Regions from separate parts of the Cellulosilyticum sp. WCF-2 genome, predicted to be linked through region 2. Evidence: a T-box and tRNA genes for the amino acid it is inferred to sense, from the RefSeq annotation. Region 2 holds a T-box; the other holds one or more tRNA genes.
The links. The T-box of region 2 lies ahead of tyrS (tyrosine--tRNA ligase). A T-box ahead of a tRNA ligase gene usually reads a tRNA of that ligase, here a tRNA-Tyr.
Positions count from the first base shown of each region.

Region 1: it encodes a tRNA-Tyr, which carries the amino acid that the T-box ahead of tyrS (tyrosine--tRNA ligase) is inferred to sense. The anticodon was not compared.

Region 1 is NZ_CP034675.1:667,580-677,590, forward strand. Features, by position in the region: rRNA gene EKH84_RS02905 (16S ribosomal RNA) at 1-1,380, shown strand, start outside; rRNA gene rrf (5S ribosomal RNA) at 1,460-1,577, shown strand; tRNA gene EKH84_RS02915 (tRNA-Ala) at 1,582-1,654, shown strand; rRNA gene EKH84_RS02920 (23S ribosomal RNA) at 1,887-4,789, shown strand; tRNA gene EKH84_RS02925 (tRNA-Asp) at 4,845-4,918, shown strand; tRNA gene EKH84_RS02930 (tRNA-Val) at 4,979-5,051, shown strand; tRNA gene EKH84_RS02935 (tRNA-Thr) at 5,059-5,131, shown strand; tRNA gene EKH84_RS02940 (tRNA-Tyr) at 5,166-5,246, shown strand; tRNA gene EKH84_RS02945 (tRNA-Met) at 5,259-5,335, shown strand; tRNA gene EKH84_RS02950 (tRNA-Phe) at 5,339-5,414, shown strand; tRNA gene EKH84_RS02955 (tRNA-Lys) at 5,418-5,490, shown strand; gene greA (transcription elongation factor GreA) at 5,612-6,079, shown strand; gene EKH84_RS02965 (hypothetical protein) at 6,171-6,494, shown strand; gene EKH84_RS02970 (aminotransferase class I/II-fold pyridoxal phosphate-dependent enzyme) at 6,645-8,033, shown strand; gene EKH84_RS02975 (guanylate kinase) at 8,194-8,781, shown strand; gene EKH84_RS02980 (YaaR family protein) at 9,296-9,742, shown strand; gene holB (DNA polymerase III subunit delta') at 9,842-10,011, shown strand, end outside.
Region 2 is NZ_CP034675.1:2,827,191-2,837,201, reverse strand. Features, by position in the region: gene EKH84_RS12560 (RsmF rRNA methyltransferase first C-terminal domain-containing protein) at 1-1,033, opposite strand, end outside; gene EKH84_RS12555 (metallophosphoesterase) at 1,091-1,780, opposite strand; gene EKH84_RS12550 (TIGR01212 family radical SAM protein) at 1,795-2,757, opposite strand; gene EKH84_RS12545 (M14 family metallopeptidase) at 2,759-3,676, opposite strand; gene EKH84_RS12540 (DUF378 domain-containing protein) at 3,867-4,088, shown strand; gene EKH84_RS12535 (twitching motility protein PilT) at 4,274-4,687, shown strand; gene EKH84_RS12530 (alpha-amylase family glycosyl hydrolase) at 4,753-6,711, opposite strand; T-box leader at 6,897-7,093, shown strand; gene tyrS (tyrosine--tRNA ligase) at 7,155-8,378, shown strand; gene EKH84_RS12520 (AI-2E family transporter) at 8,450-9,709, opposite strand; gene EKH84_RS12515 (aminoacyl-histidine dipeptidase) at 9,729-10,011, opposite strand, start outside.

The sequences.
Region 1 (10,011 bases), 2.2 Mb from region 2:
ATAACGTTTGGAAACGAACGCTAATACCGCATAAACTATCGGTAATCGCATGATTATTATAGTAAAGATTTATCGGCATAGGATGGACCCGCGTTGGATTAGCTAGTTGGTGAGATAACAGCCCACCAAGGCGACGATCCATAGCCGGCCTGAGAGGGTGAACGGCCACATTGGGACTGAGACACGGCCCAAACTCCTACGGGAGGCAGCAGTGGGGAATATTGCACAATGGGCGCAAGCCTGATGCAGCGACGCCGCGTGAAGGAAGAAGGTCTTCGGATTGTAAACTTCTATCAGCAGGGAAGAAAAAATGACGGTACCTGACTAAGAAGCTCCGGCTAACTACGTGCCAGCAGCCGCGGTAATACGTAGGGAGCGAGCGTTATCCGGATTTACTGGGTGTAAAGGGTGCGTAGGCGGTTTGTTAAGTCAGAAGTGAAATTTAGGGGCTCAACCTCTAAGCTGCTTCTGAAACTGATGAACTAGAGTGTGGGAGAGGAAAGTGGAATTCCGAGTGTAGCGGTGAAATGCGTAGAGATTCGGAGGAACACCAGTAGCGAAGGCGGCTTTCTGGACCATAACTGACGCTGAGGCACGAAAGCGTGGGGAGCAAACAGGATTAGATACCCTGGTAGTCCACGCTGTAAACGATGAATGCTAGGTGTCGGGGCTTACGGGTCTCGGTGCCGAAGTTAACACATTAAGCATTCCACCTGGGAAGTACGATCGCAAGATTGAAACTCAAAGGAATTGACGGGGACCCGCACAAGCGGTGGAGCATGTGGTTTAATTCGAAGCAACGCGAAGAACCTTACCTAAACTTGACATCCCGATGACCGAAGGGTAATGCCTTCTTTCCTAGCTTGCTAGGACATTGGTGACAGGTGGTGCATGGTTGTCGTCAGCTCGTGTCGTGAGATGTTGGGTTAAGTCCCGCAACGAGCGCAACCCCTATCTTTAGTAGCCAGCATTAAGTTGGGCACTCTAGAGAGACTGCCAGGGATAACTTGGAGGAAGGTGGGGATGACGTCAAATCATCATGCCCCTTATGTTTAGGGCTACACACGTGCTACAATGGCTGCTACAAAGGGAAGCGATCTCGCGAGAGTCAGCAAACCTCAAAAAAGCAGTCCCAGTTCGGATTGTAGTCTGCAACTCGACTACATGAAGTTGGAATCGCTAGTAATCGCGAATCAGAATGTCGCGGTGAATACGTTCCCGGGTCTTGTACACACCGCCCGTCACACCATGGGAGTTGGGGGGGCCCAACGCCGGTGACCCAACCCTTCGGGGAGGGAGCCGTCTAAGGCAAAACCAATAACTGGGGTGAAGTCGTAACAAGGTAGCCGTATCGGAAGGTGCGGCTGGATCACCTCCTTTCTAAGGATAGAAATCGAAGGTTTGTTAGTTGCTATTTTGTTTTGAAAGTTCATTGAACTAAATGAATATTTCACTCATTTGTGGTGATGATGCGCTTAGGGGAAACACCCGTTTCCATTCCGAACACGTAGGTTAAGACCTAAGCGGCTGATGGTACTTGTCGGGAGACTGACTGGGAGAGTAAGTGGTTGCCACATTTATGGGGGTTTAGCTCAGTTGGGAGAGCACCTGCCTTGCACGCAGGGGGTCAAGGGTTCGAATCCCTTAATCTCCACTGTCCTTACAATAGGACAATTTGTACTTTGAAAACTAAACACAATTAAAATAGATTTGTAAGTTATAGCAATATAACTTGCGCCTAACGATAAATGTACACGCATTGTATAATGCAAAATGTTTGTCAGGGTGTAAAATCTACAATTTAACCGATAATAAATATTCTTTGTATTCAACGAAAGTTGATTAACAAGGCACAAACGACCGATTAACGAAAGTTAATCATTATAGGTCAAGCTACTAAGAGCGTAGAGTGGATGCCTTGGCACCGAGAGCCGATGAAGGACGTGATAAGCTGCGAAAAGCTACGGGGAGTTGCAAATAAACCTTGATCCGTAGATATCCGAATGGGGAAACCTGGCAGAGCAAACCTCTGTCATCCTATAGCCAATCCATAACTATAGGAAGGGAACGAAGGGAACTGAAACATCTAAGTACCTTCAGGAGGAGAAAGAAACATCGATTTCCTAAGTAGCGGCGAGCGAAAGGGAAACAGGCCAAACCAGATTACTTGTAATCTGGGGTTGAGGACTGCGTCATGGCAAGACTGCGGATAGCTGAAGAGTCTGGAAAGTCTCATCAAAGAGGGTGATAATCCCGTAAGCGAAATCCAAGTGAAGCCTAGCAGTATCCAGAGTACCACGAGACACGAGAAACCTTGTGGGAAGCCGGGGGGACCACCCCCCAAGCCTAAATACTCCTCGGTGACCGATAGCGCATAGTACTGTGAAGGAAAGGTGAAAAGAACCCCGGGAGGGGAGTGAAAGAGAACCTGAAACTCTATGTTTACAAGCAGTGGAAGCGCCATATGATGCGCAACCGCGTACTTTTTGTAGAACGGTCCGGCGAGTTACTAGCTGTGGCAAGGTTAAGTACCAGGAGGTACGAAGCCGAAGGGAAACCAAGTCTGAATAGGGCGCCAAAATAGTCATTGTTAGTAGACCCGAAACCGGGTGACCTACCCATGTGCAGGATGAAGTTACCGTAAAAGGTAATGGAGGTCCGAACTCACATCTGTTGAAAAAGGTGGAGATGACGTGTGGGTAGCGGAGAAATTCCAATCGAACCCGGAGATAGCTGGTTCTCCTCGAAATAGCTTTAGGGCTAGCGTTGATAGGAGTCTAATGGAGGTAAAGCACTGAATTGCCTAGGGGGCCCACAAGCTTACCGAAGCATATCAAACTAAGAATGCCATCAAGATACCGTCAGCAGTCAGACTACGAGTGATAAGACACGTGGTCAAAAGGAAAACAGTCCAGACCATCAGCTAAGGTCCCCAAGTGTGTGTTAAGTGGAAAAGGATGTGAGATTTCGAAGACAACTAGGATGTTGGCTTAGAAGCAGCCACTCATTCAAAGAGTGCGTAATAGCTCACTAGTCGAGAGATCTTGCGCCGAAAATGTCCGGGGCTAAAACACACCACCGAAGCTATGGAATTCACAATAGTGGATTGGTAGAGGAGCGTTGTAACGACGCAGAAGCAGTACCGTAAGGAGCTGTGGAGTAATTACAAGTGAGAATGCCGGAATGAGTAGCGAGATACAAGTGAGAATCTTGTAGGCCGAATATCCAAGGTTTCCAGAGTAAAGCTGATCTGCTCTGGGTAAGTCGGGACCTAAGGCGAGGACGAAAGTCGTAGTCGATGGACAACTGGTTCATATTCCAGTACTACCTATTATCAGAACTGCAGGGACGCAGGAGGATAAGCAAACCCAGGAATGGTATCCTGGGCCAAGCACAAAGTCGCACCTAACAGGCAAATCCGTTAGGCGAGGATGAAGTGTGATGGGGATCGAAATAAAAGTAGAGAAGTTGCTGAATCCACACTGCCGAGAAAAGCTGCTATTGCGTGATAGGTACCCGTACCGTAAACCGACACAGGTGGATGAGGAGAGAATCCTAAGGCCGACGGGAGAAGCGTTGTTAAGGAACTCGGCAAAATGACCCCGTAACTTAGGGAGAAGGGGTGCCTACTTAGGTAGGCCGCAGAGAATAGGCCCAAGCAACTGTTTAACAAAAACACAGGTCTTTGCTAAACCGAAAGGTGATGTATAAGGGCTGACGCCTGCCCGGTGCTGGAAGGTTAAGGGGAGAGGTTAGTCTAAGGACGAAGCTTTGAACTTAAGCCCCAGTAAACGGCGGCCGTAACTATAACGGTCCTAAGGTAGCGAAATTCCTTGTCAGGTAAGTTCTGACCCGCACGAAAGGCGTAATGATTTGGGCACTGTCTCGACAGCGCACCCGGTGAAATTGTAGTACCAGTGAAGATGCTGGTTACCCGCGACAGGACGGAAAGACCCCGTGGAGCTTTACTGTAGCTTGATACTGAGGTTGGGTATTACATGTACAGGATAGGAGGGAGACTGAGAAATCTGGACGCCAGTCTAGGTGGAGTCGCCGGTGGGATACCTCTCTTGTAATACTTAACTTCTAACCATGGCCCGTTACCCGGGTCTGGGACAATGTCAGGTGGACAGTTTGACTGGGGCGGTCGCCTCCTAAAGAGTAACGGAGGCGCTCAAAGGTAACCTCAGAATGGTCGGAAACCATTCGAAGAGTGCAAAGGCATAAGGTTGCTTGACTGCGACACCGACGGGTGGAGCAGGTACGAAAGTAGGACTTAGTGATCCGGTGGTATGAAAGTGGGATTGCCATCGCTCAACGGATAAAAGCTACCCCGGGGATAACAGGCTTATCTCCCCCAAGAGTTCACATCGACGGGGAGGTTTGGCACCTCGATGTCGGCTCATCGCATCCTGGAGCTGAAGCAGGTTCCAAGGGTTGGGCTGTTCGCCCATTAAAGCGGTACGCGAGCTGGGTTCAGAACGTCGTGAGACAGTTCGGTCCCTATCCGTCGTGGGCGCAGGAAATTTGAGTGGAGCTGTCCTTAGTACGAGAGGACCGGGATGGACGGACCACTGGTGCATCTGTTGTCATACCAATGGCATAGCAGAGTAGCCAAGTCTGGATCTGATAAACGCTGAAGGCATCTAAGCGTGAAGCAGACCACAAGATAAGATTTCCCATCCGAAAGGAGTAAGACCCCTTAGAGACTATGAGGTAGATAGGTTGGAGCTGTAAGTGTAGTAATACATTAAGGTGACCAATACTAACGGTTCGAGGGTTTGACCTAGATAATAAAGGTTGAATAAAAATTGTGTTTAGTTTTGGAAGTATAAACTTCTAATGGCCCAGTGGTACAGTTGGTTAGCACGCCGCCCTGTCACGGCGGAGGTCGAGGGTTCGAGTCCCTTCTGGGTCGTTTTAATACTTAATGTATTAAATATATTAGAATAAGTAATAATTATTACTTATTAGATATGGTCGCTTAGCTCAGCTGGGAGAGCACCTGCCTTACAAGCAGGGGGTCATAGGTTCGAGCCCTATAGCGACCATTTACATGCCGACGTGGCTCAATTGGCAGAGCAGCTGACTTGTAATCAGCAGGTTATCGGTTCGAGTCCGATCGTCGGCTTGATACAGGACTAATATGGTCTTTGTATTAATATGGAGGGATTCCCGAGCGGCCAAAGGGGGCAGACTGTAAATCTGTTGCGATAGCTTCGAAGGTTCGAATCCTTCTCCCTCCATATACCTTATAACGCGGGATGGAGCAGCTAGGTAGCTCGTCGGGCTCATAACCCGAAGGTCATAGGTTCAAATCCTGTTCCCGCTACCACATGCCCAGATAGCTCAGTCGGTAGAGCAGAGGACTGAAAATCCTCGTGTCGCTGGTTCGATTCCGGCTCTGGGCACCATGTGGGTCACTAGCTCAGTCGGTAGAGCACTTGACTTTTAATCAAGTTGTCCCGGGTTCGATTCCCGGGTGGCTCATACATCAAAGGTCTTACAGTTAACAAATTGTTAGTTGTAAGACCTTTTTAGTATTTAAGTAAAAAAAGTATTTTTCTATAATTTTTTATAATATATAAGAGTAAAAAGGGTCAGGAATAATATGAACAATTATCTTACACAACAAGACATTGATAATATGAAAAAAGAGATAGAATATAGAAAAGTAGTGGTAAGAAAACAAAGGAATGAAGAAGTTAAAGAAGCCAGAGCACATGGGGATTTGAGCGAGAATTATGAATACAAGGCCGCTAAACGTGAAAGAGGTAGGAATGAGGGGCGTATAAAATATTTAGAGCGAATGATAAAAACAGCAACTATCATTACTGATAATACAGAGGCAGGAGAAGTTGGACTGGGAAAGTTAGTAGATGTTTATTTTATAGAAGATGATATGAATATAGAGTATGAAATAGTTACTACTATGGAAACCGATGCTATAAATAATAAAATAAGTATTGAATCGCCTTTAGGAAAGATGATTTATAAAAAGAGAGTAGGCGATATAGTAAATATAGACTCTCCAGATGGAGAATATAGTGTACGTATACAATCAATAAGGAAAAGTTAGATATAACATACTTAGTAGATAAATCTATTTATAGAGAATAAACAGCGACAAGCTAGAATATAATTTATAAATAGATTATGGGGGATGTTATATGAATCAGATGGAGTTTAAAATACTTAAACGTGCACAAGAGAATGCAAAAGAAATTGATAAACTAAAAACATTTTTAGCTAATCAAGGGGTTAATTTAACCCAAGTGAAGAAAAATCCTGAGAGATATCAAGAAATTATTAGGAGATATAGCAAAGATTGTGTTAATGTAGGTTTATTTGAAGAGAGTAGGGAACGATTGGAAATAGAATTTAGTAGATTATGTGAATATCATAGAAAGAATGAGTCTATTTTAGTAGACCAATTTTATAATGTAGCTAAAGAGATTATACTCTCGACGCCAGAAGGAGATAAGAATAAATAATGGACCAAGTTAGTTTAGCTTGGTCCATTATTTATTCTTATTTTACTAATTACTTTAACTTTTAAGTCGTTTGTATTTGAAGCTATAGTAAGGTAAACTATAAGAAGTAATAATTAATAATAGAAAAGGGTTGATTAGGTGAATACACCTTTGTATGACAAATTACTACAATATAGTAGGTCAAAATTGGCATTTCATATGCCTGGGCATAAGTTTGGAATTGCTGCAGAACTTAATAATCTTAGTATAATTGAATTAGATAATACAGAAGCTATAGGTATGGATAATTTATATGATGCACAGGGCATTATAAAGGAAGCAATGGAATTAATGGCTAATTTTTATGGATCTAAAGAAACATTATTCTTAACAAATGGTTCAACTAGTGGAATAATAGCAAGTATTTTATCTGTTTGCAAGGATGGTGATGAATTAATTATAGCAAGAAATTCTCATCATAGCGTTTGGAGTGCACTTATTTTAGGGGGAATTACTCCTATATATATTAGTCCACAGTACAGACCTGAAGACGATATGTTGGGAGAGATAAGTGCAGATATAATTGAAAAGGCGCTAATAGATTATCCTAAGGCAAAGGGGGTATTAGTGGTTAGCCCTACTTACGAAGGGATAGTATCAGATATCAAAGAGATATCTAGAGTAGTTCATAAATATAACAAGGTACTTATTGTAGATGAAGCCCATGGTGCACATTTTGTATTAGGGAAAGATTTTCCACTAAGTAGTATACATCAAGGAGCAGACCTAGTCATTAACAGTATGCACAAGACTTTACCAGCACTTACACAAAGTGGGTTATTACATATATGTTCTGAACGAATAAGATATGATAATGTTATAGAAAGTCTTAGAATGATACAAACTAGTAGCCCTTCATATATGATGATGGGGCTTATGGATTATATAAGATCGTATATTATAGAAAACAAGAATAAGATACAACAGCAATATGTAGATGAATTACTAGTATTTAGAAAAGAATTAAATGATCATCTTATGGTTTTAAGGCTATTAGATATGGAAAAAGAAAAATATGATAAGAGTAAGATAATTATTTCAACGATAGAATCTAACATAGATGGATATGAATTAGCTGACATACTAAATACAAGGTATGATATTTCAGTAGAGGCAGCATTAGAAACATATGTTATTTTAATGACGACAATGGCAGATAATAGCTCGAATATGACAAGACTAAGAATAGCCCTAGAAGAGATAGATAAAGAACTAGAAGTAGGTAAGAGTAACAAAGGTATAAATAACTTTATTGTATCAGACATTATAAAAGGATTTAGTCCTAGAAAAATTTACTATAGTGATAAAGCATGGGTAGGTATTAAAGATGCAATAACAAGAAAATCAGCTAAAAATATCATGTTATATCCACCAGGGATACCTTTAGTTTGCATAGGAGAATTGATTGAGCAGCAACATATAGATTTAATTTATTATTTTAAAGACAAGTTACAAGGTATTCAATTAATAGATGATGAAATATTGATTTATACAATATAGAATTTATATAAGCTAATAATTTTATATGAAATAAGATTAGGTTGTAGATGGGCTAAATGATTTCAAAAATAAGTAAATATATAAATTAAAGAATCATATCTAAAGTAAAACTAAGAAATAGTAGCATTTTAGTTTAAGAATAAAATGTAGGGAGGTAATTATGGGTAAAATATTTTGTTTAATGGGAAAAAGTAGTACAGGAAAAGATACTATTTTTGAAGCGCTAAAAAATGATAGGGTATTAAATTTAAAGCCTATTGTACCCTATACAACAAGACCGCAAAGAACTAACGAATTAGATGGAGAAGCTTATTATTTCATAGATATAGAGAAGTTAGAGCATTATACTCGAGAAGGAAAAGTTATTGAACAAAGATGTTATAAAACTATTAATGGGAATTGGTATTATGCCACTATAGATGATGGACAAATCGATTTGAATAATAATAATTATATTGTTATTGTCACGTTAGAGGCATATAGTAATTTGTTAAAATACTTTAATATGGAAAATATCATCCCGATATATATAGAAGTAGAAGATGGTTTACGTTTGGAAAGAGCCTTAAGTAGGGAAAAGCAACAAATTCAGCCCAACTATGATGAGTTATGTAGGAGGTTTTTAGCCGATAATAAAGATTTTAGTGAGGAAAGGCTCAATATTAATAGAATAACCAAAAGATATCAGAATTTAAACTTAGATCAATGTATTAAAGAGATTAAAGATAGAATAAGGACGATTAGTTAATAATGTAATAAGTTTAAACAAGTGATTAGATAGATAAAAGAATGGATATGCTTTAATTAGATTAAGAGTAAATTAGATATATATGTTTATAAACTAGTATTTATATAGTATCTACATTGATAAGTTTATGTTTTTTATAATGGTATATAAGCCAAGCTCTATTTGAATGTAGGTGTTTGAGCCTATAAACTTACATATGTATAAGTAAGATTATGGGATTATAAACCTAGATTCATATCTATAAAGATCCATTGGTTTGTACAGAAAAGATTATATTTAAACAAGGATAATAAAAAATCCGATTCAAGAAAGCAATAAGTGTATTATAGATTAGGGGTTAGATATAATATATAGTTTATATACTATAGAAGATAATATAAATATAGGTATAAGAATATATTATAAGTTAAAATAAGTCGATTAAGATAACGTACATGCTTGCAATTAATAGATTATTATCATAGAATAAATTGAAGGAAGTTGCATTAAAAAAGGGAAAGTGGGGGAATTTACTATGGCTAACATACAAATTAATCAGGTTCAGATGCCAACTCTAAGAGAAATTTCTACAGTATCTGAAGCTAAGGTGGATAAAGGTTTTAAATTTACCCTACTGAGTCAAATTGATCAGTCAGAGCTTCAAGAAAAACTTAAGGAAATGGTTGACGAAATTACTAAGCAAGGTCAAAAAATTTCAGAGCATATGGATATTAGAGATTTAAAAGTTTATAGGACGATGATTTCTAATTTTATTAATGAGGTAGTAGCAAATTCTCATAAATTTTCTCGAGAGAACTTTCTAGATAAAAGAGGTAGACATCGTGTTTACGGTATTGTTAGGCTAGTAAATGATAAGCTAGATGAATTAGCACAGGAATTAATTAGTTCAGAAAAAAACCAAGTTAATATTTTAGACCGTATCGGTGAGATACAGGGGTTAGTATTAGATATTATTACTTAATGTTCGTGAAGAGTTCACGAACATTTTTAATACAATAAAATATGTATTTAAAGACGGATTAATAGGGTATTTAAAGTTTACTAAGATAAAAGGAGGGTAGTGAGGAATATTTCCTTACTGCGACTGGGAATGAAGGAATTTCAAGATATAATAGGTAATGAAGATGCAAAAGAATATTTCATTAAAGCATTAACTAAAAATCATTTATCCCATAGCTATATATTTGAAGGGCCTTATGGTGTAGGAAAAAAAACTTTTGCTAGAAAGTT
Region 2 (10,011 bases):
CCTTAATCTCTACAACAGGTAAATCCTCAGGTAAATAGGTTTGTTCCTTTAAAAAGGCGTACGCTTCAGAATAATCCTTTAATCTTTTATAAAGCTGTGGTTTATATGATAATTCATGATTTTTATTTTCACGCTTTAATAAACAAACGAAATGTCCTTCACCTTCTATATGATGAGGCCATAATCTTAATGCTCCCTTTAAACTAGCTGGAGCATCTATCCACTCAGGTTTACCTTCTTGTATCCCTCCTACAGGCAATAACGGCACTACTTTAAAATCTGAATGCTTTTTTAAAAACGCACCAATCATCCCTTCATTTTCTTCAGGTGAAAAAGTACACGTAGAGTATAATAACATACCATCAGGTTTTAACATAGTAGCGGCATCTTCTAAAATAGTTTCTTGAAGCTTCATACAATAATCAACACCATAATTCTCCCAACTTTTAACTGCGGTTTCATTCTTTCTAAACATACCTTCTCCCGAGCAGGGGGCATCAATTAAGATCTTATCAAAATAACCTGGCCACTTACTAGCAAGTTTCTCAGAGGTTTCACTCGTAACAATAGCTTGCCTAGCGCCAAAGTTTTCTAGATTCTTCAAAAGCGCTTTCGCTCTTGAAGCACTGATATCATTAGATACCAATACGCCTTTTCCTTGCATACGTGCTGCTATTTGTGTACTCTTTCCTCCTGGTGCTGCACATAAATCAAGTACACGATCTCCAGGAACAATTGGTAAATAAGCGCCTGGTGACATAGCACTTGGTTCTTGTATATAATAAAGGCCAGCATAATAGTATGGATGTTTAGTCGGTTTCTCTTCCTTGTCATAGTAAAAACCTTCCTTACACCATGGGACTTCTTTTAAAGTTGCAAAGGGATTTATTGTTTCCCATTGTTCTAAATCTACCTTTAATGTATTAATACGAATCCCCTGATATTGAGGTAAATGATAAGAAGCTAAATAATCCTCGTATTCATCTTTTAACAACGCTTTCATCTTTACTGTAAAAGTTTCTGGTAACTTCATTTTCTCTTCTCCATTATTGATATAGTATCATTACTTGTTAGATCTTTAAGTATAGGCTTATACTTCTCCTAAATAAAGTGGATCAAATTGCAAGTAATCAGCCGATACAAGCTCATAAGTAATTCCATCATACACACCTCTTAGACTTTGTCCCCAAGAAATTTCATCATGCAAGTGACTATAAATCACTTTCGTTACGGGGTAACCGGTTAATTTCTCTATTAAAGAGGAGGTATGCTCCTGCTGAGTAGTTGGTGGATAGTGAAGCATCACCCATATTTCCTTTGCCTCTTTTGCTGCTTTAAGAGAAAGATCTAATCTCATTAGTTCTCGTTCATATATTCTTGAATCTTCCTCTGTAAAAGAGGATGTATTAGGACTAATCCATCCTCTTGTCCCACAAATAGCTACCTCTCCTATTCGATAAGCTGTATTTTGCAAAAAAACAATTTGTTTATAGTACTCATTCAGCTTTTTAGGTCGATCCCACCAATAATCATGGTTTCCTTTAATACAGATCTTTTTGCCCGGAAGCGCTTCTAACCAATCTAAATCGACTTGTGCTTGTTGAAAACGCATTGCCCAAGATATATCTCCAGGAATAAGCACCACATCTTCATAACTAATATTCTTTCTCCAATTCTTTTCTATGCGCTTGTAATGATTTTCCCACCCATCACTAAATATGTTCATAGGCTTATTAGCGCTAAAGCTTAAATGTAAATCACCAATAGCAAATATCTTCATGACCTTCTCCTACCCTATTCTAAACTTAAACAACTGTTAAAACGCTTAAGAGCCTTCCCATTTAAATAATTGCATAGATCGCCTTGCTTATAACCATGCTTTTCCATAGTAGCTACAATATCATCATGTATTTTCCACCAACTGGTATTCCAGTTAGCATATAAAGTATGCTCTTCTGGTGCTCTTCCTATAATACGCTGTACGACAATATCGGGTGATAAATATCTTAGAAATGTAATCACTCTCTCTTTATAGCTTTCTAAATCTATAAGTTCTAATTCACCTTTTTCATAAGCAGCACCTAAAACGGTATTTTTGACAATGTACAACGCATGTAATTTAACATAATCACTTTTTAATGCACTCATACATTTGGCTGTTTCAATAACATCTTCCATTGTATCCCAAGGTAAATCTACAATAATATGGGTACATAAAGTAAAAGGATAAGCTTTAATCTGCATAATAGCATCTAAATATTCTGCCAAACTATGCCCTCGATTAATGATTTTTAAAGTATGATAATTAATTGTTTGTAATCCTAACTCTATACATACTTCCTTCTTATAGGTAGTGGCCCACTCATGTAATGCATCTAAATAAGCCTTATTAATACAATCAGGTCTTGTTGATACTGAAATACCTACACTATCTGGATGATTAAGTTCTCCTAATACCTTTTTAAAAGTGTCAAGAGGCATATACGTATTACTGTAGTTTTGTAAATAGGGAATAAAATATCTTGCCTTATATTTATTTTTAATTTTTTCAATGTTTTTTTCTAACTGTTCTGCAACACTTTCTTTACTACTACGCATTTCATATCCTGCACCTACGTCTCCGCAAAAAGTACATCCCCCATAAGCTACTGCTCCATCACGATTAGGGCAAGTAACTGGTAAATGGATTGGGATTTTATAAACCTTATCTCCATACTTTTCTTTTAAATAAGTTGAATATTTATGGTAAACTTCCAAATCAAATGACTCCTTCTCTTATGTCCTTTTGCGCACATTTGATAATAGGCCATGTACGTCTTATGATACTTTCTGCCTGACTAACTGAAATGGGATTTTCTCCTATACCACATTCAATTGTAAAGCCAGGTTTTTTATAAGTCGCTATAAACCAATCTTTATATCCACCAGATGATGCTGCTTCTTCTGGTTCATCTAGTAAATAGCCACTTGCTTCGGAAAACATTATAGCATATTCCTTAGCAGTTGGCACCTCAACATTCCCATAATTCCAATAGATCACTTCTCCTTGAGTATGATAAGCTAAGACCATATCATATAATCGTTTTCTGGTGAGCATTGCTAAAGCCTTACTTTCTGGTTCACTCTCGGGTGCCATACCAGCATAATACGCATAGCTTGGTCCTTTTTTTTCACTATTTTTCTTATAGCTTGCAAAACCTGCATCATAATTTCGATTTAAGTCTACCCCACGTATATTAGCTTTCCATCTTGAAAAATTATCAAATCCCTCATTCATTTTTAATAATTTTTCTTTTTGCTTACTATAAATAGTGGACTGTAGACCATATAAAGAAAGCTCAACGCCATCAGGATTAACCATTGGCACAAAGTCAAAATTGATTTGTTCTAGTTTTACTTGTCCAATCCTTACTTCTTCACAAAGCTTTTCTACGGATTTCATTACAACAAAACTAGTTACCCATTCATTGGCATGATGACTACCATTGATATGTATTTTTCGTTTTCCATTACCTAAGTGAATAAGATAAAGGGGACGCTCCATAACACTTTTACCTATCATTTGTATTTTTAAAAAGGGATACTGATTTTCAAGTGCTTTTAATTGCTGTAACATGATTAGATAACTATACATTTGATTTTCTAAATAAACAAGACTTTTGGAAATATATGACATACTTTTCTCCTTATTTCGTTTATTTTATTTATATGGACTATCAAATAACTTTATGTACCTACTATCTTATATTTTGGTAATAATATCCATACCTTATCACAGCGTATAATGAATAAATTTTGATAATATACACATAATACAAGTATCATCTTGCTTTGCTATAAAATATCAGAAAGGTGGTTACTTCATTATGAGATCTAGAACTTGGGATTATATTGCTATTACACTTATTATCATCGGTGCAATTAACTGGGGACTTATTGGCTTTTTCCAATTTGACCTAGTGGCATTTATTTTCGGTGGTATGAGTTCATGGGTAAGTAGAGTTATTTATGCGGTAATTGGTATCGCAGGTCTTTACTGTCTTACACTTTATGGACGTGTTTACGATCAACCTTATTCCAATAATTAATATGTTTTACTAGAGCCACTTTTTCTAAAGTGGTTTTCTTTTTATTATCTGGAGTCTTTTATCATTTATACCTATATCAAATCATAAAGCTTAAAAAGCATTTTACTTTTTTCCTAAAAAAAGAGGTATTTTGAAAAAAAAATTGAATAAATATAATAATAAAAACTATTTAAGAGGTGATGTGTATGATCAAAATTATAACAGGTCAAACAGGCGAAGGTAAAACAAAAAAAATGATTGAAGCTGCCAACCAAGCTGTAACACACATTAAAGGTCATGCTGTTTATATTGACAGTACTAATACTCATCGTTATGCCCTATCTCATCAAGTACGTCTTATTGAAGCCTCTACCTTTCCTTTAAAATCCCAAACGGATTTTTTCGGTTTCTTGTGTGGTATTTTATCTGCTAATCATGATATTGAAATTGTGTTTATTGATGAACTTGTAAAACTTACCCATTGTTGCATTGACGACTTGGCTCAGTTATTTGATCGCATCAGGGAACTCTCCGATAAATATCAAGTTGAATTCATCATTGGTACCTCCTGTTCCCATGGAGACATTCCAAAACACCTCACCCCTTATCTTATTGCATAATGAAAAGTCAAGGGGCTATTGTGATGTATAACGTTTAATCGTTCATCTCAATAGCCCTCTTTATTTTATCCTATCTTTTTATAATTTATTTCTTTAAAAAGACAAATACTATAAGGCTTTACCTCATAATTTGTTTCTTCTACCATCTCTTCATTAATGATGTCTTCTATTTCCTTATTTGCTGTATCAATCACACGGCACCACTTCTGATTAGAAGGAGGCATTTCAAATCTTAAACTTTCATAGTGGCTATTTGCCACTAAAAATAAACTTTGATCTCCTTCAATAAAACAAGCAATACTCTTTGAGTAATAAGACCAATCCGGTTGATTATACCGTATACCGTGCCAACTTATTTTATAGTTATTTTTATCAGCTGTTTTAAAATAGTCTAGACTTTTTCTGAGCGCAATTAATCTTTGGACAAATAAATACTGCGATTTAAACGTTGTTACTCTTTCCCAATCCATCCAAACAGATGCATTATTTTGACAAAAAGCATTATTATTACCTCCTTGTGTGCGTCCTATTTCATCTCCCATAAGAAGCATAGGTACCCCTTGGGCAAGAATAAGTAAGCACATTAAGTTGCGCATCCCCCGTTTTCTGGCTTCTAAAATATTGGTATCTTCTGTCGTTCCTTCCACTCCCCAGTTGTAACTATAGTTAGCATTGTGTCCATCTCTATTTCCTTCCCCATTAGCTTCATTATGCTTATCATTATAAGATAACAAATCCCACATAGTAAAGCCATCATGAGCTGTAATGAAATGAATCATATGAGAAGTCCCTTTCGTTAGGTCTGTAAAATAGACTTCTTTTCCCTGAATACAATCAGCCAAGGCTTTTATCTTTCCTTGGTCACCTTTCACAAATTGTCTCATGGTATCTCTAAAGTAGTCACTCCACTCTCTAAAAGGATAAGGCATTCTTCCTACATCATAACTCCCTTTTGCATCCCAACTTTCACTAATAAGTTTAACTTTTCCGAGTAAAGGATGCTCAGCAATCTCATTAAGCAGCGATGTCTTAATCCATCTACCACATTCATCCTGCCCTAAAATAGACGCTAAATCGAAACGAAAGCCATCTACACCGACCTCCTCACTCCAATAAACTAAACTATCTATAATGAATTTTTTTACGATGCTATGATTCGTATTTAAAGTATTTCCTGTTCCTGAACAATTTAAAAATTGCCCTTTATCATTGTACTTGTAGTAGACTTCAGGAGCGAGGTATTTAAAATGAAAAGCTGTTCCGTCTTCCCCACCTTCACCTGTATGATTATATACTACATCTAATATAATCTCTAGGCCCTCTTCATGAGCTTTTTCTACTAAAAGTCTAAATTCATCAATAGCTTTTGAACTCTCTTTACTTACACTAAACCTCTCATCTACACAAAAAAAACCTACTGGATTATAGCCCCATACATCCTCTAGGAGTTCCCCTGTCTGTGGATTTCTATTTTTTAAAGTATAGGCATTCCACTTAAAAATGGGCAAAAGCTCTAACGTCGTTACACCTAATTGTTTTAAATACGGTAACTGTTGCATTAAGCCTATAAATGTCCCTCTTGTTTCTTTAGAAAGTGTCTTATTATTCATCGTAAAATGTCCTACATGCATTTCATAAAGAATAGTCTCTTCCCATGGAATCTGTGGTTTAGGGAGATGATACCTCTTAGTTTTCTTTATGATATTTCGCCACTCTCCTTGAAAAAAGAATGTTCCTTTAGCATACGGATCCATAATAGATGGAGAATATGAATAATCTTCGTGAACGATACGCCATACATAGGCCATTCCTTCTTTTAAATCCTCTATCTGTATACTAAAAACATTATCCTTTTGATAGGTTGCCGCATCCATAATAAATTTAGTAATAGGTACAATACTTTGTGCTTCCTCGTATATTTCTAAAAGCATTTTTGAAGCTCTCGTCGTATAGACACCTAAATGAGTCCTCATTTCTGTAAAATGACATCCTATTACGGATTGCCCTACAGATGAACCATACATATACTTAACCTCCCATTTAAACCCAATCGCTGTTTATCATTCACTGATTATTAATTATTATACTCTTAATATTTTGAAGTATATGGTTTTATTTTGCAAGGTAATTTATTATTTTATCAAAACTTTTTTACTCCCTCTTGAAAATCAAAAATGTCTATGTTAAGATAAGCATTAATCAAATAGTCATAAAAACGATGATAAAGTCTTAGTAGTAAACTAATGTATGGGTTCAGCGAGTGTGTGGTTGGTGTGAACACATCCCTAATTATTTATGAATTACAACTTTGGAGTTGAATTATTTCGGTTGTCACCGTTATCGACTTGAGGCAAACTTACTTGGTTTGTGAATTAAGGTGGTACCACGGGTTATCTCGTCCTTATTGGATGAGGTAACCCTTTTTGTTGTTTTTATGATAACCATTTATAACATAGGAGGCAAAGTAATGAATGTATTAGACATTTTAATGGAACGTGGGTTTATTGAACAAATGACTCATGAAAAAGAAATTAGAGAGCTTTTAGAAAAGGAAAAAGTTACTTTTTATATAGGTTTTGATCCTACCGCTGACAGTCTTCACGTAGGTCACTTTGTAACCGTTATGGCTATGAGCCATATGCAAAAAGCCGGTCATAGGCCTATTGCTCTTTTTGGTGGTGGAACTGCTATGGTTGGTGACCCTACCGGAAAAACAGATATGCGTAAAATGATGACAACAGAAATAATTGACCATAATGTTGCATGTTTCAAAAAGCAAATGTCACGTTTTATTTCCTTTGAAAATGATGAAGCGATTATGGTTGATAATGGAGATTGGCTACGTAACCTCAACTATATTGATTTTTTAAGAGAGGTTGGTGTACATTTTTCTGTTAATCGCATGCTTACTGCTGAATGTTTTAAACAACGTCTTGAAAAAGGATTATCATTCCTTGAATTTAACTATATGCTTATGCAGTCTTATGACTTTTTAGAACTCTATCGTCGTTTTAATTGTAAGTTGCAATTGGGTGGCAATGATCAATGGTCTAATATACTAGGTGGTGTGGAATTAGTTAGAAGACTTCATGGAGACCAATCCTTTGGTATGACTTTCTCACTATTAACTAATAGTGAAGGTAAAAAAATGGGTAAAACAGAAAAGGGTGCTGTTTGGCTAGATCCTGAAAAAACATCTCCTTATGAGTTTTATCAATACTGGAGAAATGTAGCTGATGCTGATGTTAAGCGCTGCCTATCTCTTTTAACTTTTATTCCTATGGATGAAATTAATAGCTTAACAGCTGTAGAAGGTTCTGCAATCAATAAAGCTAAAGAACGTCTTGCTTTTGAAGTTACTAAAATTGTTCACGGTGAAGAAGAGGCTCTCAAAGCTGATACAGCCGCAAAAGCTCTTTTCTTAGGTGGTGCTCATGGTGGTTCTATTCCTACTACAGAAATAAATGCCGCCGACTTCGAAACAGGTATGGATATTCTTTCTTTATTACAAGAAACAAAGCTTGTTCCTTCTCGTTCTGAAGGTCGTCGTTTAGTCACTCAAAATGGTATCAAATTAGATGGTGTGGCAATAACAGATCCTAATAGCCTCATAACTTTAGACTACTTTAAAGATAATGAATTAATGATTCAAAAAGGCAAAAAAGTATTCCATAAAGTTATTTTAAAATAATAGACTCACAAAAAGACACCTTATTATTCCTTAATGGTTATAATGAGGTGCCTTTTACTTTTTATATGTGGTTATTTCTCTTTTATTTCTTCTTTGGCCTGAGAGGCTATTTCCTCCTCTAGTACTTCTTCTCCATCTGGAAACAGTTCTGTTACGTATCTGAGTAAAACTAATCTAATGAAAGCTGCCACTGGTACACCAATAAGCATTCCCATTAAACCAAATAAATTACCACCAATTAAAATCGCTAATAATACAATAACCGGGTGAAGTTTGACACACTCTCCTACTACTTTAGGGACAATAATCCATCCATCTATTTGCTGAATGATCAAAATAGCTATTGCTCCATAAACAGCTTTCATTGGATTAGGATCTAGAATGCCAATAATGATGGCTAAAATAAAACCTACAATAGGTCCAAAATAAGGAATCAAATTGAATATGCCTGCAATAACACCAATAATAATAGCAAAGTCCAGCTGAATAACTGTTAAAGCCAAGCTTGTTAATACAGCTACAATCATTGCATCAATAATTTGCCCTCTAATATATCCCGAAAAAACATAGTCAATGTCATGACAAAGTACCATAGTATGTCTATAAATTTTAGGTTTTAACAGTGTGTAGCTGGCTTTTTTAACTACAGCAATGCAACGCTGTTTATCTTGAAGCAAATAAAAAGCTATAACGAAAGCTAACAAAAGATTCATAGTATTTAATCCTATGGTCGTTAAGGAGTTTAGAAGTTGGTTAGACAATCTTAAAACAAAATCATTAATAGCACTATAAACCTTCTGAACAATTCCCTCTTGTCCTCTTAAAATCCCCATTTCATTCGTAAACCGATTAACGCCTTCTAACATATTTTCAAAATAAGCTAAATAGCGATTGATACTTTCTTTGATTCCAAGCAAGGAAAAGTTGCCTGCAATAGCTTCTATATTCATTACTATGATTAAAATGAACAAACCTAATACCATAATAACTGTTAAAAATGTAAAAAGCGTTGGCACAGTTCTCATATGCCAACGCTTTGGATGATTTAAATCACTTTCGGCTTGGTCTTTCTTACTATGAAATAATTCTTTTCCTTTTATCTTATGGCATCTATTTTCATAAAACTCCACAATTGGATCCAAAAGGTAAGCAATAACAAACCCCAAAATAAGCGGTTTTAATAACCAATAAATAAGCCCAAATACTTTACAAATAGCAGCCCATACCTCCTTAAAATGAAGTACGGCTAATATACCAATGACGGTTACTAGACATGCTCCTACAGCATATGCCGCTATTGTAAAATAGCGATTATTTTTTTCGATTTTCATAGTAAGTAGCCTCCCGTATTTAGTACGCTACTAGGTTTTCCAAAAGTTTAACAAGATATTCATAAACGCGAGCCATAGAAGAAATACTTGCCACTTCTTGTGGTGAGTGAATATGTTTCACATTAGGCCCAAACGAAATCATATCAAGGCCCGGTAATTTCTCAGCAATAAAACCGCATTCAAGTCCAGCATGAATAGCTGTCATGATAGGTTCCTTACCGTACATCTTCATATAAAGTTCACCTGCACATTCTCCAATACGAGAATTTTCATTATATTGCCATGCAGGATAATCACCTTTT